DNA from 3 places in the Denitratisoma sp. DHT3 genome. Region 2 is predicted to be linked to each of the others. Evidence: riboswitches for the same ligand, from Rfam matches in the RefSeq annotation. Region 2 holds a riboswitch; each other region holds the start of a gene.
The links. A riboswitch is a leader RNA that binds a small molecule or an ion and turns the genes downstream of it on or off. The one in region 2 is predicted to bind S-adenosylhomocysteine.
Positions count from the first base shown of each region.

Region 1 (7,514 bases), 810 kb from region 2:
AGGGGGGTGGCAGGGGCGGCGGCCGGGGCGACTCGATCCTGGAGTCGGCCGCGAAGAGCGCCGCCCGCGCCATCGGCTCCCAGATGGGGCGGGAGATCATCCGCGGCGTGCTCGGTTCCATCCTGGGCGGCCGCCGCCGCTGATCGTGTCCGCGTCGTCCTCGGTTTCGCCGGCGACCTACCGCGCCGGCGTCTGGCTGGCGGTGCTGGCCGCCTTCGGCTTCTCGATGAAGGCGATCCTGGTCAAGCTGGCCTATGCCACGCCGCAAGCCCAGCCGGTGGCGCCGATCACCCTGCTGGCCCTGCGCATGGCCTTTTCCCTGCCGTTCTTCATCTTCATCGCGCTGCGCGAGTCGAGCAACTCGCGGCCCCTGAGCCCGCGCCAATGGCTGGCGGTGCTGGCGCTGGGCCTGCTCGGCTATTACTGCGCCAGCATTTTCGACTTCATCGGCCTGCGCTACATCTCGGCGGGCCTGGAGCGGCTGATCCTGTTCACCTATCCGACCCTGACCCTGCTGATCGGCGCCCTGTTCTTCGGCCAGCGCGTGGGCCGGCGCGAGATCGGCGCGCTGGCGCTGTGCTACCTGGGCATCGGCGCGGCCTTCGCGCACGATCTGCACACCAGCGCCGACTCGTTGGCGGTCTGGATCGGCGGCGGCTTCGTGCTGCTGTCCTCCATCGCCTACGCGCTGTACCTGGCGGGCAGCGGGCACCTGATTCCACTGCTGGGCGCCAGCCGCTTCACCGCGCTCGCCCTGCTGGTGTCGGGGCTGGCGACATTGACGCACTTTTTCCTCGCCCAGCCCGTGGCGGCCCTGGTCCAGCCCTGGCCGGTCTATGTTTATGCCCTGGCGATGGCGCTGCTGTCCACCGTGTTCCCGGTGTTCGCCCAGTCCGCCGCGATCCGCCGCATCGGCAGCGGCCGCGCGGCGCTGATCGGCACCCTGGGGCCGCTCTTGACCATCGGCATGGGCTGGGCCGTGCTGGACGAGGCCATGTCCCTCTGGCAACTGGCCGGCTGTGCGCTGGTGGTGGCCGGCATTCTGCGGGTCAGCCGGGCCGGTTGAGGCGGGCCGGCTGAGGCGGACGCCCTACTCGTCGAGCAGCAACCCCACCTTCAGCGTCACCTGCCACTGGCCGATGTGGCCGTTCTCCAGCCAGCCCCGGGTTTCCGTCACCTCGAACCAGCGCAGGTTGTGCAGGGTCTTGTCGGCCCGGGCGATGGCGTTCTTGATGGCGTCCTCGGTGCCCAGCCTGGACGACCCGGTGACCTCGATGATCTTGTAGACATGGTCCGACATGGCACACCCCCTTCGCGCTTCACGGAATGGACATACATTCCGTTTATAGCCCAGGGGACATGTCCGGCAATGATGACTACAAGCCCAGGCGGCGCACGATCTCGGTGGTCAGAGCGGACTGGTTGAGGGAATAGAAATGCAGGCCGGGCGCACCGCGGTCCAGCAGGCGCTGGCAGAGCTCGGTCACCACGTCGAGGCCGAAGGCGCGGATGGATTCCGCGTCGTCGCCGTAGCCTTCGAACTTGCGCCGCATCCAGCGCGGAATCTCGGCGCCGCAGGCGTCGGCGAAGCGGGACAGTTTGGAAAAGCTGCCGATCGGCATGATGCCGGGCACGATCGGGATGGCGACGCCGAGCGCGCGCGCCTCGCCGACGAAATGCTCGTAGGCGTCGGCGTTGTAGAAGAACTGGGTGATCGCGGCGTCGGCGCCGGCCTCCACCTTGCGCTTGAAGTTCCTCATGTCCTCCTGCGCGCTCTTCGCCTGGGGGTGCCATTCGGGGTAGGCCGCGACCTCGATCTGGAACCAGTCGCCGGTTTCCTGGCGGATGAATTCCACCAGTTCATTGGCGTAGCGCAGCTCGCCGGGATGGGCCATGCCGGAAGGCAGGTCGCCGCGCAGGGCGACGATGCGGCGGATGCCGGCGGTCTTGTAGCGGCCCAGGATGTCGCGGATCCTGCCCTTGGTGGAACCGACGCAGGAGAGATGGGGCGCGGCCTGATGGCCTTCGCGCTGGATCTCCAGCACCGCGTCCAGGGTGCGCTCCTGGGTGGAGCCGCCGGCGCCGAAGGTCACCGAGAAGAAGGCCGGATTCAGCGCCGCCAGCCGGGCACGCGCTTCCCGCAGCTTGACGGCGCCTTCCGGCGTCTGGGGGGGGAAAAACTCGATCGAAAGTTCAGGCTTGCTCATGGCATGTCCAGAGAAAGAATTCACGATTCCCGTCGCCGCCGGCGATGGGACTGTCGAACCAGCCCCGCACCCGCAGCCCGGCCGCGCGGGCGGCCTCGCTCAATTTTGCCGCCACTTGCGGATAGAGCGCGGCGTCGCGCACGATGCCGCCCTTGCCGACGTGTTGTGGGCCGACTTCGAACTGGGGTTTGACCAGCAGCAGCATCTGCCCATGAGGTGCGAGCAGGGCCGGCAGGCGGGGCAGGACCAGGGTCAGGGAAATGAAGGAAAGGTCGCCGACGATCAGGTCGAAACCGGCGGCGGGGCAGTGGGCGCCCCGCGTGTCGAGCGCGCCGCGGTCGAGGAAGCGGGCATTGATGCCTTCCAGGCGGACGACTCGCGGATGCTCCCGCAAGCGCGGATGCAGTTGATCGTGCCCCACGTCCACGCCCACCACCCGGGCGGCGCCGGCCTGGAGCAGGCAGTCGGTGAAGCCGCCGGTGCTCTGGCCCAGGTCCAGGCAGACCCGGTCCCGCGGGTCGATGCCGCTCGCCGCCAGGGCGCCGGCCAGCTTGAGGCCGCCGCGCGACACGTAGCGGTCGGCATCGTCGTCGGCCACCGTCACCTCCGCGTTCGCGGGCAGCGATTGGGCAGGCTTGACCACCGCGACGCCGTCCCAGGAGACGCGCCCAGCCTCGATCATCCTTTGCGCGGCGGCGCGCGACGCCGCCAGGCCGTGCGCCACCAGCCAGGCGTCGGCGCGCAGCGCGTCGCCCTGCGCCTGCGCCGGCACGGGTGCTGGCACCGCCTCCCGCTCGTGCCGGGGCGGCTTGCGCTTCGGCGCGCGGGAATGGAAGGAGTTCATTGCCATGGCGGTTGGGCAGCGGCTCGATGACGACCCATCAATCGCGGTACGTCAATACCGATAGTGCTCGGTCTTGTACGGCCCCTCCACCGGCACGCCGATGTAGGCGGCCTGCTGCGGCGTCAGCGTCGTCAGTTGGACGTTGAGCTTCTTCAATTGCAGACGCGCGACCTTCTCGTCGAGGTGCTTGGGCAGCGTGTAGACGCCGATCGGATACTCGGCGGTGCGGGTGAACAGCTCGATCTGGGCGATGGTCTGGTTGGCGAACGACGAGGACATCACGTAGGACGGATGGCCGGTGGCGCAGCCCAGATTCACCAGGCGGCCCTTGGCGAGCAGGATGATGCGGTTGCCGCTGGGCAGGATGACGTGGTCGACCTGCGGCTTGATCTCCTCCCACGGGTACTGTTCGAGCGAGGCGACGTTGATCTCGGAATCGAAGTGGCCGATGTTGCAGACGATGGCCTGGTCCTTCATCTTCACCATGTGGTGGTGGTCGATCACGTGCACGTTGCCGGTGCAGGTGACGAAGATGTCGGCCTTGTCGGCGGCGTAGTCCATGGTGACGACGCGGTAGCCTTCCATCGCCGCCTGCAGCGCGCAGATCGGGTCGATCTCGGTGACCCACACTTGCGCGGAGAGCGCGCGCAGCGCCTGCGCCGAGCCCTTGCCGACGTCGCCGTAGCCGCAGACCACGGCGACCTTGCCGGCGACCATCACGTCGGTGGCGCGCTTGATGCCGTCGACCAGCGATTCGCGGCAGCCGTAGAGGTTGTCGAACTTGGATTTGGTCACCGAGTCGTTGACGTTGATCGCCGGAATCTTCAGCTCGCCGCGCTCGTGCATCTGGTAGAGGCGGTGCACGCCGGTGGTGGTCTCCTCGGTGACGCCCTTGATCTGGGCCAGCCGCGTCGAGTACCAGGCCGGGTCCTGCTTGAGCTTGGCGCGGATCGAGGCGAACAGCACGGTGGCCTCCTCGCTGTCGGGCTTGTCGAGCACCGAGAGATCCCGTTCGGCCTTGCTGCCCAGGTGCAGCAGCAGCGTGGCGTCGCCGCCGTCGTCGAGGATCATGTTGGAGTAGCCGCCATCTTTCCATTCGAAGATGCGATGGGTGTAGTCCCAGTAGTCCTCCAGCGACTCGCCCTTCACGGCGAACACGGGGATGCCGTCCTTGGCGATCGCGGCGGCGGCGTGGTCCTGGGTCGAGAAGATGTTGCACGAGGCCCAGCGCACCTCGGCGCCGAGCGCGGTCAGCGTCTCGATCAGCACGGCGGTCTGGATGGTCATGTGCAGCGAGCCGGTGATGCGCGCGCCCTTGAGCGGCTGGCTCTTCGCGTATTCGTCGCGGATCGACATCAGGCCGGGCATCTCGGTCTCGGCGATCCGGATTTCCTTGCGGCCCCAGTCGGCGAGCGCGAGGTCGGCAACGACGTAGTCGAAATCCTGGGTAGCTTGAGTCACAGCGTGGTACTCCTATGGCTGTGACCGGGAAGGATGCGGCTCACCCTCCCCGGTCGGGTCAGGCGAGCGCCGTTCTGAAATGTCCGAGCCTGGGGGGAGACCCTCGCAGCGCTCCTCGGAGGCGGCGGATTATAACCGTTGCCGCCACCCCATGAAAAACGGGCGCCGATGGTCATGCGACCATCGGCGCCCGCAAGATGTTGCCGTCCGGGGAGCGGAGATCCGCCCCTCCGGAATTCTTACCACTTGTAGTTCAAAGAGACACCGTAGGTACGCGGTTCCGTCCACTGGGCGACGCGATAGTAGCCACCGACGTCGATGTGGCCGAGCATCTTCTTCTGGTCGGTCAGGTTGCGCACCCACAGGGACAGGTCCGCGGCGCCCGGGCCGCCCACCGGCACGCCGGACAGCAGCAGACGGGCATTGACGAAGGTCATCGCCGGAATCGTCGACTCATCCACCGAGTTGCCCACGTTGACATTGGTGCCGACCGCCGTCTTCTGGCCACTGTAGTTGTAGTACTTGGCCGAGTAGTTGACATCGAGGATGCCGCGCAGCGTGCCCCACTGGGTCTTGGCCAGGCGGCCGTCCAGGCTCACGCTCAACTGATGCTTGGGCGCGTAGCCGAGCACGGTGTTGGACGCCACGTCGACCAGGGCGCCCCACTGGTTGCGGCCCAGGTACTCCTTGAACTTGGCATCCAGGTAGCCGTAGTTGGTCTGGAGTTTCCAGCCCGGCGCCAGCACGAAGCTGCCTTCCAGTTCGAAGCCCTGGCTCCGCGACTTGCCGGCATTGACGATCACCGGCGTGGTGCCGCCCGGGGGCAGCAGGGAAACGTGGAAGTCCTTCACGTCGGTGCGGAACACGGTGGCGTTCACCTGGGCCTTGCCGTCCCAGAAGCTGGTCTTCACGCCCAGTTCATAGGCGGTCGAGCGCTCGGGTTGGAAGGGCGTCATCGCTTGCGCCGACGTCGGGGCCTCCAGGGAGAAGCCGCCGCTCTTGAAGCCCTTGGCGACGCGGCCGAAGACGTTGACGCTCTCGTTCAGGCGATAGCTCAGGGCCATCACCGGCGTCGTGGCGGAGAAGCTGGCCGTATTGCTCTGGGGCGTCCAGGTCGGCTGATAGGCCACGGTGCCGTAAGCGGCTCCCGCGCTGGCGCCTACCGGCGTGTTGGGGCCGGGCATGGCGAAACCGGAAGTCGTGTAGATCTTCCAGATGTCGCCGCCCTTTTCCTCCGTGGTGCGGCGTACGCCCACGGTGGCCGTCAGCGCGTTGGTGAGCTTGTAGTCGACCTGGGCAAAGACCGCCTTGGCATCGGTCTTCACGCGGTAGTACGGCATCTGGTAGTAGGGGCCGCGGGGGTCCATGCCGAAGTTGTAGAACAGGCCGTTCTGGAAGCTCAGGGTGTTGCCGTCATCCCGGAACTGATAGTAGCCCAGCACGTAGTTCATGCGCTCGGTGTTGCCGATCCACTGGAACTCGTGCGAATAGGTGTCGTAGTGGGTGTCCTTGCCGGCGTTGAAGATGGGCAGCGGCGTGCCGTCCAGGTCGGTGCTGTCCTGGTAGCGCATCTTGCGGTAGCTGCCGATGTACTTCAGGCTGTTGTTGGCGTTCAGCTCGTAGTTGGCCGTCAGCATGTGGCCGGACACATCCAGCTTCTGGAAATACTGGCGGTTGGGGTCCGAGCCCACCGAGGAGGGATAGCCCGCATTCACGTACTGGGCCATCTGCGCCCGCAGACCGTTGAAATAGGGGTCGGTGCCGGTGACGAGCGGCGACGTGTACAGCTTGTTGTAACCCGTCGTGCTGATGAGGGAGCTGGGCGACGACGGCATTTCGTTGATGGTGCTGGTGTCGTAGGCGTAGTCGATCTTGAACTTCGGGCTGATGTCGAAGTTCGCCGCCAGACGGGCCGACTGGCGATTCTTGTCGCCCCACTTCTTGCCTGTGGGGTTGTTGATGAAGCCATCCTGCTCTTCGTTGCGCAGCGCGAAGCTCAGGCTCATCGCGCCGACCTTGGGCAGGTCGATGGACGCCCGCTCGACGTGGCGATGGCGGTTGCCCAGCTCGATGCCCACATTGCCACTGAAGACGCCGGCGGGCTTGCGGGTGATGAAGTTGATCGCGCCGCCCTCGGTGTTGCGGCCGAACAGCGTGCCCTGGGGACCGCGCAGCACTTCGATGCGTTCCAGGTCGGCGATTTCAAACAGGGAGCCCTGGTTCTTGCCGACGAAGACGCCGTCGAGGTAGAGGCCCACGGCGGGGTCGGCCCAGATGCCGGGCTGGCCGGAGTTCAGACCCCGGATGGCGACCGCCGAAATCAGGGGAGAGCTGTTGTTGGGCTTGATGGTGACGTTGGGTACCAGGCCGTCCAGGTTCTTCGCGCCTTCCAGACCGCGGGTCTCCAACTGCGCGCCGCCGATGGCGGCGATGGAAATGGGCACATCCTGCAGGCGCTCGGCGCGTTTCTGGGCGGTGACGATGACTTCTTCCAGCTTGCCTTCGTCGGCGGTGGCGCCGCCGGCATAGGCGGCCGCGATCATCAGGGGAAGTGCGCGCACGATGGCCGTGCTCTTACGGTAACGCATTGAAATTCTCTCCTACCGGTTCGAAATGGAGGTCCATGGGCATGGAGGAATCTTGCCAAGGCCATGGCCGGACGCGGATGGTAGATCGTGGTGATTCGTTGTTGGGGTGATGCCTGCATAGGCAGGAAAAAGTGGCTCGATATCGACTTGCGACTATCCGTCTGCCGGGCCGGTGTTCTTTTTTAATCGTTTGATTAATAGCGGTATCGAATTGAAGTTCACGATTGTTGTATTGCCGCGACATTCGGTGGCGGCAATGGGGGGCGGCAGACGCGCATTTCCGTTTTCCACGAATGAAAAACGGGCGCCGATGGTCATGCGACCATCGGCGCCCGCAAGGTGTTGCCGGCTACGGGCGGAAATCCGCCCGCGCGGCGATTACCACTTGTAGCCGAAGGACAGGCCGACCATGCG
Region 1 covers NZ_CP020914.1:3,244,951-3,252,464, forward strand. The annotation lists gene B9N43_RS15020 (helicase HerA-like domain-containing protein) at 1-143, shown strand, start outside; gene B9N43_RS15025 (DMT family transporter) at 146-1,066, shown strand; gene B9N43_RS15030 (dodecin) at 1,091-1,300, opposite strand; gene metF (methylenetetrahydrofolate reductase [NAD(P)H]) at 1,377-2,207, opposite strand; gene B9N43_RS15040 (TlyA family RNA methyltransferase) at 2,194-3,057, opposite strand; gene ahcY (adenosylhomocysteinase) at 3,103-4,512, opposite strand; S-adenosyl-L-homocysteine riboswitch at 4,570-4,633, opposite strand; gene B9N43_RS15050 (TonB-dependent receptor) at 4,752-7,100, opposite strand; gene B9N43_RS17240 (hypothetical protein) at 7,254-7,418, opposite strand; gene B9N43_RS15055 (TonB-dependent receptor) at 7,479-7,514, opposite strand, start outside.
Region 1: linked by a shared signal. The riboswitch ahead of ahcY (adenosylhomocysteinase) and the one ahead of metH (methionine synthase) in region 2 are both predicted to bind S-adenosylhomocysteine.

Region 2 (7,514 bases):
GCAGTGCCGGCAGGTGCTGGGCGCACTCCACCCCGCCCTGGAAGCGTGCGTCGCCTGGCCGGACCTCGCCGACGCGGGCGACGGCGCGGACGCCCTGGCGGTGGAATACACCCGCCTGTTCGACGTCGCCGGCAGCGGCGGCCCCCTTTGCCCGCTCCACGGCGGCGGCTACCGCCCCGATTCGCGGATGCAGCTGCTGCGGGAACTGGTGCGCTTCTACAACCACTTCGGGCTGACCACCGAAGCCGCGCCGGCACGGGAACTGCCCGACCATCTGGCGACCCAGCTCGAATTCCTGCACTACCTGAGCCGGCTGGAGAGCGACTGCCTGGCGCACGACACCGACGCCGACGACTGCCGCCGGGCGCGCCGCGACTTCCTCGAACGCCACCTGGCCCCCTGGCTGCCGCAACTCGCCCGGCGTCTGGCGCAGCACCAGGCGCTGCCCTTCTACCGGACCCTGGGGGAGCTGCTGGCGCGCTTCATCCGTCTGGAAACGGAAGCGCCGGCGCTCTCCTGAGCGCCTGCCGCGCTCCGATCCCTGGCCAGCCCTGGCTACAGGAGCGGCGCCAGCCAGCGTTCCGCCTCGCCCACCGACATGCCGTTGCGGCCGGCCCAGTCCTCGGCCTGGTCGCGGCCGATCTTGCTGACCGCGAAGTAATGCGCCCGCGGATGGGCCAGGTAGAAGCCCGACACCGCCGCCGCCGGGGTCATCGCGTAGCTCTCGGTGAGCCTCATGCCGATCCGCGCCTCGACGTCGAGCAGCCGGAACAGTCCGCCCTTGGCGGTATGGTCGGGGCAGGCCGGATAACCCGGCGCGGGGCGGATGCCCTGGTAGGCTTCCGCGATCAGCGCGTCGTTGCCCAGCGCCTCGTCCGCCGCGTAGCCCCAGTATTCCTTGCGCACGCGCTCGTGCAGCCATTCCGCGCAGGCTTCGGCGAGCCGGTCGGCGAGCGACTTGAGCATGATCGCGTGATAGTCGTCGTGGTCCGCCTCGAACTCGGCGAGCTTCTTCTCGATGCCGATGCCGGCGGTGCAGGCGAAGGCGCCGGCATAGTCGGCCACTCCACCGGCATCCGCACGCGGGGCGACGAAATCGGCCAGGCATTCGTTGGCCTTGCCCTCGGGCCGCTGGTGCTGCTGGCGCAGGCCGTGCCAGGTCATCAGCGGCGCGCCTCGCGCCTCGTCGGCGTAGAACTCGATGTCGTCGCCGCGGGCGTTGGCCGGGAACAGGCCGAACACCGCGCGCGCGGTCAGCCACTTCTCGGCGACGATGCGCGCCAGCATCGCCTGGCCATCCTTCAGCACGCCGCGCGCCGCCTCGCCCACGGTGGCGTCGTCCAGTATCTTGGGGTAGCTGCCGGCCAGATCCCAGGTCTGGAAGAAGGGGCCCCAGTCGATGTAGCGCGCCAGCGTCGCCAGGTCGATGTCGGCCAGCACGGTGATGCCCGGCGTGCGCGGCTTCACCGGCGCGTAGTCCAGGCGCGTCGCGTTGGCCCGCGCCGCCGCCAGGGGCAGCAGGGTCACGCCCTTCTTCTGCGCGTGCTGCTGGCGCACCCGATCGTAGTCGGCGGCGATCTCCGCCTTGTAGGCGGCGGACTGCTCCGCCGACAGCAGCCTGGTCACCACGCCGACGGCGCGCGAAGCGTCGGGCACGTAGATCACCGGACCGCGATAGCCGGGGGCGATCTTCACCGCCGTGTGCGCCCGGCTGGTGGTGGCGCCGCCGATCAGCAGCGGGATCGCCCCGCCCTCCGCGTCGCCGGCGCCGAAGCCCTGGCGCTCCATCTCGGCGGCGACGTGGCTCATCTCCTCCAGCGAGGGCGTGATCAGGCCCGACAGGCCGATCACCTGCGCACCGTGCTCCCTGGCGGCGTGCAGGATCTTCTCGCAGGGCACCATCACGCCCAGGTCCACGACTTCGTAGCCGTTGCAGCCCAGCACCACGCCGACGATGTTCTTGCCGATGTCATGCACGTCGCCCTTGACCGTGGCGACCACGATCCGGCCCTTGCTGGCGGCGCCGCTCCTGCGCTTCTCCTCCTCGATGAAGGGCACCAGGTGGGCCACGGCCTGCTTCATCACGCGGGCCGACTTCACCACCTGGGGCAGGAACATCTTGCCGGCGCCGAACAGGTCGCCGACCACGTTCATGCCGGCCATCAAGGGCCCTTCGATCACCGCCAGCGGCGGCCTGCCCGCGGCTTCCAGGGCGGCGCGGCACTCCTCGGCATCGGCCACCACGAACTCGGTGATGCCCTTCACCAGCGCGTGCTCCAGGCGCTTTTCCACAGACCACTGGCGCCAGGCCAGGTCCTGGACCTGTTCCTTCGCCTGGCCCTTCACCGTCTGGGCGAATTCCACCAGGGCGTCCCCGGCCCCCGGCTTGCGGTTGAGCACCACGTCCTCCGCCTTTTCCCGCAGCACCGGGTCCAGGTCGTCATAGACGCCGAGCTGGCCGGCGTTGACGATGCCCATGGTGAGCCCGGCCCGCACCGCGTGGTAGAGGAACACGGTGTGGATCGCCTCGCGCACCGGCTCGTTGCCGCGGAAGGAGAAGCTGACGTTGGAGACCCCGCCGCTGGTCCTGGCGTGGGGCAGATTGGCGCCGATCCAGCGCACCGCCTCGATGAAGTCCACGGCGTAGTTGTCGTGCTCGGGGATGCCGGTGGCGATGGCGAAGACGTTGGGGTCGAAGATGATGTCCTCGGCGGGGAAGCCGTCGGCCACCAGCAGATCATAGGCGCGCTTGCAGATCCCGGTCTTGCGGGCGAAGGTGTCGGCCTGGCCCTGCTCGTCGAAGGCCATCACGATCACGGCGGCGCCGTAACGCTTCGCCAGGCGCGCCTGTTCGAGGAATTGCGCCTCGCCCTCCTTCATCGAGATGGAATTGACGATGCCCTTGCCCTGCACGCACTTGAGGCCGGCCTCGATCACTTCCCACTTGGAGGAGTCCAGCATCAGCGGCACGCGGGCGATGTCCGGCTCGCAGGCGACGCGGTTGAGGAACTGCACCATCGCCGCCCGCGAATCCAGCATCGCCTCGTCCATGTTCACGTCCACCACCTGGGCGCCGTTCTCGACCTGCTGGCGGGCCACGACCAGGGCGTCCTCGAAGCGGCCCTCCAGGATCATGCGGGCGAAAGCCTTGGAGCCGGTGACGTTGGTGCGTTCGCCGACATTGACGAACAGCGAGTCGGCGCCGACGTTGAACGGCTCCAGGCCCGACAGGCGCAGGCGCGGCTCGGGCGCGGCCGGGGCGCGCGGCGCGAGTCCGGCGACCCGCTCGGCGATGGCGCGGATGTGCTCGGGCGTGGTGCCGCAGCAGCCGCCGACGATGTTCACCAGCCCCGAGCGGGCCCAGTCGCCGATCTCCTCGGCCAGCATCGCGGGCGTCTCGTCGTAGCCGCCGAAGGCGTTGGGCAGGCCGGCGTTGGGGTGGGCGGAGACCAGGCAGTCGCACAGGCGCGAGATCTCCTCGACGTGCTGGCGCAACTCCTTCGCCCCCAGCGCGCAGTTGAAGCCGAAGGCCAGGGGCTGCGCGTGGCGCAGGGAGTTCCAGAAAGCCTCGGGGGTCTGGCCCGACAGCGTGCGCCCGGCGGCGTCGGTGATGGTGCCGGAGATCATCACCGGCCAGCGCCGCCCCGCTTCGTCGAAGAAACGCTCGACGGCGAACACCGCGGCCTTGGCGTTCAAGGTGTCGAACACGGTCTCGATCAGCAGGATGTCGGCACCGCCGTCGGTGAGGCCGCGCGCGGCTTCGAGGTAGTCGGCCACCAGTTCGTCGAAGGTGACGCTGCGGAAGCTGGTGTCGTTGACGTCGGGCGAGAGCGAGGCGGTGCGGCTGGTGGGGCCGATCACGCCGGCGACGAAGCGCGGCTTGTCGGGCGTCGAATACTTGTCCGCCGCCTGCCGCGCCAGGCGGGCGCCGGCCAGGTTCAGTTCGTGGGCCAGGTCTCCCAGTCCGTACTCGGCCTGGGAGATGCGCGTCGAATTGAAAGTGTTGGTCTCCAGGATGTCGGCGCCGGCCGCCAGGTAGGCTTCGTGGATGCCGGCGATCACCTCGGGCCGGGTCAGCAGCAGGAGGTCGTTGTTGCCCTTCAGTTCCTTGCCGTGGTCGCGGAAACGCTCGCCGCGGTAATCGGCCTCGGCCAGGCCGTGGCGCTGGATCATGGTGCCCATCGCGCCGTCGAGGATCAGCAGGCGCCGCGCGGCCAGGGCGCGCAGTTCGGCGCTGCGGTCGGGCTGCGGGGCGGCGTCGAGGACAGTGGGGGTGTGGGGGGTGGTCACGGCAATCTCCAATCCATGACCGGAACCGGAGCGCCGATGCGGCTCACCTGTATCCCGGTCAATATTCCAGGTTCGGTGAGCGCCGTTGGAGAATTCCGAGCCTAGGGCCGGGGCTGGACGATCTTCGGTCCGGCCCGCTACCTTGCAGCGCTCCTCGGAAACGCGCGCATTATAGCGTCGGGCAGGCGACATGGGTCGCCGCTGACGCGGGCACCCCCTATTCGGTGCGATAGCCGATGCGGACGCCGCCCCAGTGGCGTCCCTTGACATAGACCGGCGCCGAGATGTCGTGCATCACCTCGCCGGTATCGCGGCGGTAGGTCTGGATCAGGAACGGCAGCGTGTGGCGCCCGGTGCCGGCGTAGCTTCCCATCAAACCGACGGCGAGAAGCGCCGTGCCGCACACCAGTCCATGACGACGGGCTGACCACCCTGGATAGTCGATCGATCCGTTCCATCGCACTTCCTCCTTTGCCTTTGAAGGACAGGAGCGCAAGGCCGAGGGCAAAGACTTACATCATCCTTATGGCGCCCCCAGCGGCAAACGCCACCGCTGGCGAATACCCTCGATAGAATGATGACCTTTCCGACCTGCCCGTCCTGTCACCTCATGGAAAGCCCCGCGGAGACCTCATCGACCGCCGACCGCATCCTCGACGTCGCGGAAAACCTGTTCGCCGCCAAGGGCTACAAGGCCGCGTCGCTGATCGAGCTGGCCGAGCAGGTGGGCATTCGCCCGCCCAGCCTCTACAACCATTTCCGCAACAAGGAGTCGCTCTACAAAGCCGTGCTGGAACGACTGCTGGGCCACTTCCAACCGCTGATCGCCGAGGCCGCGACCTTCTCCCCGCACGACAAGAACGCGGTCCTGGCCTGGACTCGCCAGATGGTGGAACTGCACTTCCGCCATCCCAACTTCGCCCGTCTGCTGCAACATGCCGCCCTGGCCGAGGCGCCGGGTACGACGGAGATGCTGACCCGGTTCTTCCGCCCCCTGTTCGCGCCGTCCGCCGGCGGCGGCGTCACCTTGTCGCCCCCCTTGCTGCCCTGGGCCACCATGGCCTTCCACAACGTGCTGGTGTCCTACATCACCATGGCGCCGCTGTACCGCAACCTGATCAACCAGGACCCGTTCTCGGCGGAAGCCCGGCAGCGCCATCTGGAGATGGTGCTGGAAATGGTGAACTCCGCCCTGACGCGTCCCGAATCCCCGTTCGCCTCCGCCGCCTGAACGCCGCCCCGCCGAACCGGCAACGACCATCGAGGCACATCGCACCCACCGTGCCCATTGACACTACAGACTAATAGTTGTTAGCTTGCCGACTCCATAACAAGGCGCGTTCCCCCGCGCATCCAACAAGGAGACGACCCGTGACAGCAACCCCCAACCCCCGTCTGCCCGACGGCATCGACATTTTCAGTCCCGCCGCCTACGGCGATGAAGCCCGGCTCCATGCCGATTTCACCCGTCTGCGCCGCGACATGCCCGTCGCCTGGGTGGACCGGGAGCCCTACCGACCGTTCTGGACCGTGGTATGCAACGAGGACATCAAGCTGGTCGAGAAGAACCACGACATCTTCGTCAGCGCGCCGCGCCTGACCCTGATTCCCAAGGCCATCGAAGAAGCCACCCTGCAGATGTTCGGCTCCCGCACCGGCGGGTCGCGCACCATCCTCGACATGGACGAGCCCGACCACGCCAAGTACCGCGACGTTTCGGCGCGCTGGTTCATCGGCAGCGGGCTGCGCAAGCTCACCCCGCGGATCGAGGCCATCGCCGACAGCTTCATCGAGAAAATGAAGTCGATGGACGGCCGCTGCGATTTCGCCAGCGACATCGCGGTCTGGTATCCCCTCGAAGCGATCACCTCGATTCTCGGCGCGCCGAGCGAGGACGGCCCCTACATCCTGCGCATGACCCAGGCCCTGCTCGCCGCCGGCGATCCCGACCTGCAAAAGGAAGGCGACTACGGCATGGCCGCCTACGGTGAATTCATGGGCTACCTGGGCAAGCTGCTGGCCGACCGCCAGGCCAACCCGACCGACGACCTCACCAGCGCGATCGCCAACGCCCGGATCGACGACAACCCCATCGGCATGATCGAGGCGCTCTCCTACATGATGGTGACGATCACCGCGGGCCACGACACGACCTCGGCCGCGCTCGCCGGCGGCATGTACGGCTTCATCACCCACCCGCAGGAGATGGACAAGCTGCGCGCCGATCCGCAGCTGATGCGCAACGCCAGCAACGAGATCTGCCGCTGGGTCTCGCCGGTGCGTCATTTCGTCCGCACCGCCACCGAGGACTTCGTCCTGCGCGACACGACCATCCGCGCCGGCGACGCCGTCGTCCTCTTCTATCCCTCGGGCAACCGCGACGAGACGCTGTTCGAGAATGCCGACGCGTTCCGTATCGACCGCGACACCTCGGGCCACGTCGCCTTCGGCTACGGCGTGCACGCCTGCGTCGGCCGCCAGCTGGCGCTGTTCGAACTGGACGCTTTTTTCAGCCGGCTGATCCCGCAGTTGAAGCGCATCGAACTGGCGGGCGAACCCAAGATGATCGCCTCCAATCTGGTTGGCGGCTTCCGCAGCCTGCCCGTACGCTACGAATTCAACTAACCCCACCCTGGAGCGACAAATGAAACGCTGGATGTGCATGACCTGCGGCTTCGTCTACGACGAGGCCCTGGGCCTTCCCAATCACGGCATTGCCCCCGGTACCCGCTGGGAAGACGTGCCGGCGGACTGGATCTGCCCCGACTGCGGCACTCCCAAGAGCGACTTCGTGATGGAGGAGTTCTAAGGAAACGCGGATCAAGTCCGTTCGCCCTGAGCCCGTCGAAGGGCTCAGGGCGAAGGGGGCGAGCCTCACTCAACCCAGGCGGCGAAACTGTTCATGAATTCCTGGATGAAGGTGCGCGTACCGTCGTTGGCCAGGTTGCCGGCCGCGTCGAACAGACTCGCGGCGCCGCCGATATAGGCCTCCGGCTGCGCCATCACCGGCACAGCCAGGGAAACCAGCGACTGGCGCAGATGATGATTGGCGCCGAAACCGCCGATCGCGCCCGGCGACACGCTAATCACCGCGCCGGGCTTGCCGCTCCAGATGCTCTGGCCATACGGACGGGAGCCGACGTCGAGCGCGTTCTTGAGCGCCGCCGGCACCGAGCGGTTGTACTCGGGCGTGACGAACAGCACGCCGTCGAACGGCCGCATCC
Region 2 covers NZ_CP020914.1:2,431,867-2,439,380, forward strand. The annotation lists gene B9N43_RS11170 (molecular chaperone TorD family protein) at 1-520, shown strand, start outside; gene metH (methionine synthase) at 556-4,182, opposite strand; S-adenosyl-L-homocysteine riboswitch at 4,361-4,452, opposite strand; gene B9N43_RS17205 (hypothetical protein) at 4,508-4,663, opposite strand; gene B9N43_RS11185 (TetR/AcrR family transcriptional regulator) at 4,865-5,521, shown strand; gene B9N43_RS11190 (cytochrome P450) at 5,662-6,915, shown strand; gene B9N43_RS11195 (rubredoxin) at 6,935-7,099, shown strand; gene B9N43_RS11200 (NADPH-dependent FMN reductase) at 7,165-7,514, opposite strand, start outside.

Region 3 (7,514 bases), 180 kb from region 2:
ACAGTTCAAATGCCCAAATCCTTCGAGGTTTTTATGCGCCGATGCGTCACGTACTGGGGAGCATCCCCTGTGTGACGTTTGTCTTCATCAACCAGCGTGCTACGCAGATCAAGGTCCTCAAATGGAGGGGGCAGCGGCTGGAGCAAGGACAATTCTTGTCTGACTGGTGCCAAGTGGTGACAATGGAAGTGCCATGCATACGGCAGGGGGTTACTTTCTTAGGCGATTGATTCCAAATAAGGCCGCCTCGATGAAGGGGCGAATGTGGTTCTCATCTAAATTGTTTCCCGTAAAGAAAATACGGTTAACAATAGGCCCCATAACAACATCGGCCGCTGCATCGAGATTTAAATCTGGTGGAAGTTCATTTCGGGCAACGGACCTTTCTAAGACATCCATCAATGGCTGTCTTCGTGCCTTAAAAACAGGTGCCATCCTTTTGGCAAGTGCAGCGTCATGTGCTCTCTCGCCACCGATGGCAGCGAGAACTAGAGCTAATGGAGTTGAATTCAAAGAGTGCACAAAGTCCTTGAGTAGTTCTTCAAGATCATCAATGAGGCTTCCAGTATCCGGGGATTTTAAGGTTGGCAGTTCTTCAAACGCATCCATAACCAACGGCAACTTGGAAGGCCACCGTCTGTAAATTGTGGCCTTACCAACACCGGCCTTTGTCGCAACTCCAGAGATGGTGAGCCGTTCGTAGCCGATATCTGCGAGTAACTCTAGAGTTGCACTAAGAATGGCGCGATGAGCGTCATCGCTTCTCGGACGCCCTGGGGCTGCGTGACTTTTTCGCGACTTAGCCTTATTTCGTGAATTTGATTGGAGTGTGGCCTTCAGCATGCGTTTGATCTCCATCGTGTAGATCGATTCAGTGGGCAACATAAATCCCTTTCGCTTTTATCACACATTAGGGTGACCAGATCGAGCCCACCCTTATACGATATCAACAGTATCGTAAATAGTAAATCCATGTAGAGCGCGATGCTGCTTTCATATGGTGAAAAGTGTTAAATATCATGACTGTGTTGCACATATTGTGCATGGTTGACAATCTCAATACCAGGCTTGTAGTATAACAATACGCAACGCCTCGTATTGTTTATTGTAACGCACATGATTTTCAGGTGAGCGGCCGCCGAGTTAATTGGACAACTTGCGAGGCGGATGGGCCGGGTTGTTGGCTCGAAATATCGCTAAAGCGTCGACTGCCTTTGTTCCCCGGAGACTGTCGCGCCAAACGCAAAACCCGGGGAAAACTAAACAGGAGCAGCTCGTTATGTCTCAAGAATACTTTTTCACTTCCGAATCGGTTTCCGAAGGCCACCCGGACAAGGTCGCCGACCAGATTTCGGATGCCATCCTCGACGCCATCCTGACCCAGGACCGCCATGCCCGGGTTGCGGCAGAAACCCTGACCAACACTGGTCTGGTAGTGCTGGCCGGGGAGATCACCACCCACGCCAACGTCGATTACATCCAGGTCGCCCGGGACACCATCAAGGAAATCGGCTACGACAACACCGAATCCGGCATCGACTACAAAGGCTGCGCCGTTTTGGTGGCCTACGACAAGCAGTCCCCCGACATCGCTCAGGGCGTGAATAAAGCCTACGACGACAACCTGGACCAAGGTGCCGGCGATCAGGGCCTGATGTTCGGCTATGCCTGTGACGAGACCGACACCCTGATGCCCCTCCCTATCCACCTGTCCCATCGCCTGGTGGAGCGCCAGTCCCAACTACGCAAGAACGGCCGGCTTTCCTGGCTGCGCCCGGACGCTAAATCCCAGGTTACGGTACGCTATAAGGATGGCAAGGCCGATGCCATCGACACCGTGGTGCTGTCCACCCAGCACTCTGCGGACATTAGCCTTGATGACATTCGGGAAGCGGTGATCGAGGACATCATCAAGCCAGTGCTGCCCAAGGAACTGATCAAGGGCGAGATCAAGTATCTGGTGAATCCCACCGGCCGTTTCGTGGTGGGCGGCCCCCAGGGGGATTGCGGCCTCACGGGACGCAAGATTATCGTGGACACTTACGGTGGCGCGGCCCCCCACGGCGGAGGTGCCTTCTCGGGCAAGGACCCCTCCAAGGTGGACCGTTCCGGCGCCTATGCCGGCCGTTATATCGCGAAGAACATCGTCGCCGCGGGCCTGGCCAGCCGGTGCCTGGTCCAGGTGTCCTACGCCATCGGTGTTTCCCAGCCCACCAGCGTCTGGGTCACTACCTACGGCACAGGCAAGATTTCCGACGAGAAGATCGCCGATCTGGTGAGAAGGCACTTCGACCTGCGTCCCAAAGGCATCGTCAACATGCTTGACCTGCTGCGCCCCATCTACAAGAAGACAGCGGCTTACGGCCACTTTGGTCGCGAAAATGCTGGACTACCTTGGGAACTGACAGATAAGGCTGCCGCGTTGAGGGCGGATGCGGGTTTGTAGCATTGCATTAAGAAGCTTGTTATTCCGAGAGGCGCTGCAGCAGCTATTCCTATCTGGGAAGAACTGTCAGGCTCGGAACGACAAGTTGTAAGAAACGGCGCCTGTTCAACTCAATTTGAACGGAGACCATTATGAGTGTAAGTGCTGTATTGAAATCTGCCCCTGACTACGCTATTGCCGACCTGGGCCTGGCCGACTGGGGCCACAAGGAAATCCGCATCGCGGAAACCGAGATGCCCGGCCTGATGGCCATCCGCGAGGAATTCGCCAAGAGCCAGCCCTTGAAGGGCGCTCGCATCACCGGGTCGCTGCACATGACCATTCAGACCGCGGTTCTGATCGAGACCCTGGTGGCCCTCGGCGCTCAGGTGCGCTGGGCTTCCTGCAACATTTTCTCGACCCAGGATCACGCCGCCGCAGCCATCGCCAAGGACGGCATCGCCGTCTTCGCCGTCAAGGGCGAGAGCCTCACCGACTACTGGGACTACACCCACCGCATCTTCGAGTGGTCCGATGGCGGCCATTCCAACATGATCCTCGACGACGGCGGCGACGCCACCCTGCTGCTGCACCTGGGTGCCCGGGCCGAGCAGGACATCGCGGTGCTGGCCAAGCCCGGCTCCGAAGAGGAGACCATTCTCTTCGCCAGCATCAAGGCCAAGCTGGCCAGCGACAAGGCCTGGTATTCCACCCGCCTGGCGAAGATCAAGGGCGTCACCGAGGAAACCACCACCGGCGTCCATCGCCTGTACCAGATGCATCAGCGGGGCGAGCTCAAGTTCCCCGCCATCAACGTCAACGACTCGGTGACCAAGTCCAAGTTCGACAACCTCTACGGCTGCCGCGAATCCCTGGTGGACGGCATCAAGCGCGCCACCGACGTGATGATCGCCGGCAAAATCGCCGTGGTCTGCGGCTACGGCGATGTGGGCAAGGGCTCGGCCCAGGCCCTGCGCGCCCTCTCCGCCCAGGTCTGGGTCACCGAGATCGACCCGATCTGCGCCCTCCAGGCCGCCATGGAAGGCTATCGCGTGGTCACCATGGAATACGCCGCCGACAAGGCCGACATTTTCGTCACCACCACCGGCAACTTCCACGTCATCACCCATGAGCACATGGTGAAGATGAAGAACAACGCCATCGTCTGCAACATCGGCCACTTCGACAACGAAATCGATGTCGCTTCCCTGGAAAAGTACCAGTGGGAAGAAATCAAACCCCAGGTGGACCACGTCATCTTCCCTGATGGCAAGCGCATCATCCTGCTGGCCAAGGGGCGACTGGTGAACCTCGGTTGCGGCACCGGCCATCCGTCCTATGTGATGTCCTCCAGCTTCGCCAACCAGACCATCGCCCAGATCGAGTTGTTCACCAAGACCGCCGCGTATCCGGTGGGCGTGTATACCCTGCCCAAGCATCTGGACGAAAAGGTGGCCCGCCTGCAGTTGAAGACGCTCAACGTGCAACTCACCGAGCTGACCGATCAGCAGGCAGCCTACATCGGGGTGCCCAAGGAAGGCCCCTACAAGGCCGACCACTACCGCTATTAATGCTTTTCATGAATGAATAGTCATGACTAAGCAAATTTCATTCGAGTTTTTCCCTCCACAAACTCTAGAAGGTATGGAGAAGTTGAGGAAGACGTGGGAGGCACTGGAAAGCCTGAATCCAACATATTTTTCAGTGACATTTGGTGCTGGTGGATCAACTCGTGACCGGACCCTGGAAACGGTATTGCAAATACAGCGCTCTGGATTAAGTGCGGCGCCGCATTTGTCATGCATTGGGGCAACGCGAGATAGTCTCGGAAATATGCTGGAGGACTACAGAAGTGCAGGAGTAAGTCGCATCGTTGCCTTACGAGGCGATTTGCCTTCTGGATTTGTTGCGCCAGGTGAGTTTCGCCATGCGTCAGAACTGATTCAGTTCATCCGGCATGAAACTGGTGACTTCTTCCATCTGGTAGTCGCCGGATATCCTGAGGTTCATCCAGAATCGAAGTCCAACCGAGACGATATTGAAAATTTTGTTCGAAAGGTAGAAGCTGGTGCCGACTCTGTAATAACGCAATATTTCTACAACGTAGATGCCTACATACAATTTGTTGACCAGGTTCGATCACGGGGTGTCCATATTCCTATTGTCCCCGGCATCATGCCCATATCTAACTTCGAAAAAATCGTCAGATTTTCTGATGCATGTGGCGCGGAGCTACCGCGCTGGATGCGCAAGCGCTTCGATGATTTTGAGAATGATGCAGAGTCAGTAAAAGCATATGGTTTAGACCTCGTGTCGGACTTATGTAGGCGTTTGTTGGAGAGTGGCGCTCCGGGCTTGCATTTTTACACCCTCAACCAGTCACCGTTGGTGGCAGAAATTTGCCGTCGTATTGGGGTGGCTTGATCTCCAGAAGGCGGCAACCCCGCCTTCTGGAAATTCCAAGAAAACGGCAATAGGTCATTTGTATATCTGAAATACATCTTTAGCCAGTTGTTATTGGCCATTGGAGCATATTGATATGGCACGTAGGCGGAAAGAAGAGGCAGACCAAACCCGCTCCCGAATTCTTGAGGCGGCTGAACGAGTATTTTTGGCGCGTGGCGTCAGCCTGGCAAGTATGGATGAGATAGCAAGAAACGCCGGTGTTACCCGGGGCGCGATTTACTGGCATTTCACTGGCAAGCGAGATATTTTGAATGTGCTCTGCATGGAGCTTCGCATATGGCTACTGCAGGTTAAAGATGACCTAGCCGTACAACTTGATCTGCACGAGCCGCTAAATGCTGTAGCGCTTGTATTGAAGAAGTCGGTCGCGGATCTTGAGAATCATCAGAAGATTCGGAAGGCGCTAAAAATTATCCTCACTTGCTCCGAGTATCAGGAAGATTGCGGGCCAATCTGGAATGAGCTTCAGAATACCCAAAACGAACTACACCGCATGACAGCACTTGCTTACCACCAAGCCGCTTTACAGAATGCTTTGAAAGCTGAACTAGTTCCAGAACGGGCAGCGCAAGACACCCGCATTTTTATAGAGGGGTTAGTGAGTTTGATGGTGATGACGTCATTTGTTGGAAATGCTTCACAATTGATTGACTACCACATCGATTTGAGAAGAAAGGTCCCGGCAAGTGTCTGCAATTCTGATAACACTGGGGCAACATCAAAAGAGCAGCAATCACTTCATTCCATTAGAGCCCTTGAGCATGTTGGCGAGTGGTTATAAAAATTGCGAAATTAGCTACAGCAGATGAATCTTAATTTCTGGGCAATCGTTTTAATGTCCCGTTTATTCTAATAAGACCGTTTTCATGTTTTCCGACGAAAACCACCAGGTAAAAAATACCCTTGCAGGCATAGGATTCCCGCAAGAGAGAGCCCTGTCGCAAGCAACTGCGAATGCTGCCGCTGAAGCATTAATCCGGCAAGGATTCCACCAAGTAGTGGAACATTTCACTGTCCAGAGCCTCCACCTGTCCAGCGACACCCGCAAACTGAACGCCATCATCGACACGGCCCGCCAGGGCCATCGCCTGAGCCGGGAGGAGGCCCTGGCCCTGGCCGACTGCCAGGACCTGCCCGCCCTTGCGACAGCGGCGGAAGCCCTGACCCTGGAAGGCTTCGGCCGCATCGTCACCTATTCGCGCAAGGTCTTCATTCCGCTGACCCAGTTGTGCCGGGATGTCTGCCACTACTGCACCTTCGCCCAGGCGCCCCGGGAACTGGCCAGCCCCTACCTCAGTCCCGAGGAAGTCCTGGCCATCGCCCGGGCCGGCGCCACCGCGGGCTGCAAGGAAGCCCTGTTCACCCTGGGCGACAAGCCCGAGCTGCGCTACGGTGCCGCCCGTCGTGCCCTGGACGAGATGGGCTACGCCAGCACCCTGGACTATCTGGAAGCCATGGCCCGCCTGGTATTCGAGGAGACGGGCCTCTTGCCCCACCTCAACCCGGGAATCATGAGCGCCGAGGAAATGGCCCGGCTGCGCAAGGTCTCCTTCTCCATGGGCATCATGCTGGAATCGGCCTCGCCCCGCCTGTGCGAAAAGGGCATGCCCCACCATGGCTCCCCCGACAAGGACCCGGCAGTGCGCCTGGCCTGCCTGCGCACCGCCGGGGAACTGGCGGTGCCCTTCACCAGCGGCATCCTGATCGGTATCGGCGAAACCCGGGCCGAGCGCATTGAATCCCTCTTGGCCCTGCGGGACCTGAACGACGAATTCGGCCACATCCAGGAAGTCATCATCCAGAACTTCCGGGCCAAGCCCGACACCAAGATGGCGGATGCCCCGGAGCCCTCCCTGGACGAACATCTATGGACCCTGGCCGTGGCCCGCCTGATCTTCGGTTCGGCCATGTCGCTCCAGGCGCCCCCCAACCTCCAGCGCGACGGCCTGGCAGCCCTGGTGGGTGCCGGGGTCAATGACTGGGGCGGCGTCTCCCCGGTAACTCCCGACCACGTGAATCCGGAGGCCCCCTGGCCCCACCTGGTGGAACTGGCCGCCGAGACCACGGCGGCGGGACGCCACCTGGCGGAACGCCTGGCCCTGGCGCCGGCCCACGCACTGCAGGCGGCGCGCTGGGTGGATGCCGCCCTGATGCCGGCCCTGCTGGCCCGCATCGACATTTTTGGTCGTGCCCGCACCGATAGTTGGCACGCTGGCGCCGGACACCCCATGCCGGTCCATGCCGCCGCCTGGGTGGATCCGGAGCGTCCCATTGCGCCCCATCCCGAGATCGCCGCCATCATCGACAAGGCACGGGCCGGGGCCGATCTCTCCGAGGCCGAGATCGTCGCCCTGTTCGACTCCGAAGGCGACGACTTCCGCGCCGTGCTGCGGGCCGCCGATCAGTTGCGAGCCGAAGTGGTGGGGGACGGCGTCTCCTTCGTGGTGAACCGCAATATCAACTACACCAACATCTGCTCCTACCGCTGCAATTTCTGCGCCTTCGCCAAGGGTCGGGCCACCCCGGAACTGCGGGGCCCGGCCTACCGACTGGACCCGGCCCAGGTGGCCGACATCGCCGAAGAAGCCTGGAACAAGGGCGCCACCGAGGTCTGCATGCAGGG
Region 3 covers NZ_CP020914.1:2,248,830-2,256,343, reverse strand. The annotation lists gene B9N43_RS10400 (TetR/AcrR family transcriptional regulator) at 211-843, opposite strand; gene metK (methionine adenosyltransferase) at 1,280-2,446, shown strand; S-adenosyl-L-homocysteine riboswitch at 2,467-2,556, shown strand; gene ahcY (adenosylhomocysteinase) at 2,578-3,996, shown strand; gene metF (methylenetetrahydrofolate reductase [NAD(P)H]) at 4,019-4,849, shown strand; gene B9N43_RS17695 (TetR family transcriptional regulator) at 4,965-5,672, shown strand; gene cofH (5-amino-6-(D-ribitylamino)uracil--L-tyrosine 4-hydroxyphenyl transferase CofH) at 5,890-7,514, shown strand, end outside.
Region 3: linked by a shared signal. The riboswitch ahead of ahcY (adenosylhomocysteinase) and the one ahead of metH (methionine synthase) in region 2 are both predicted to bind S-adenosylhomocysteine.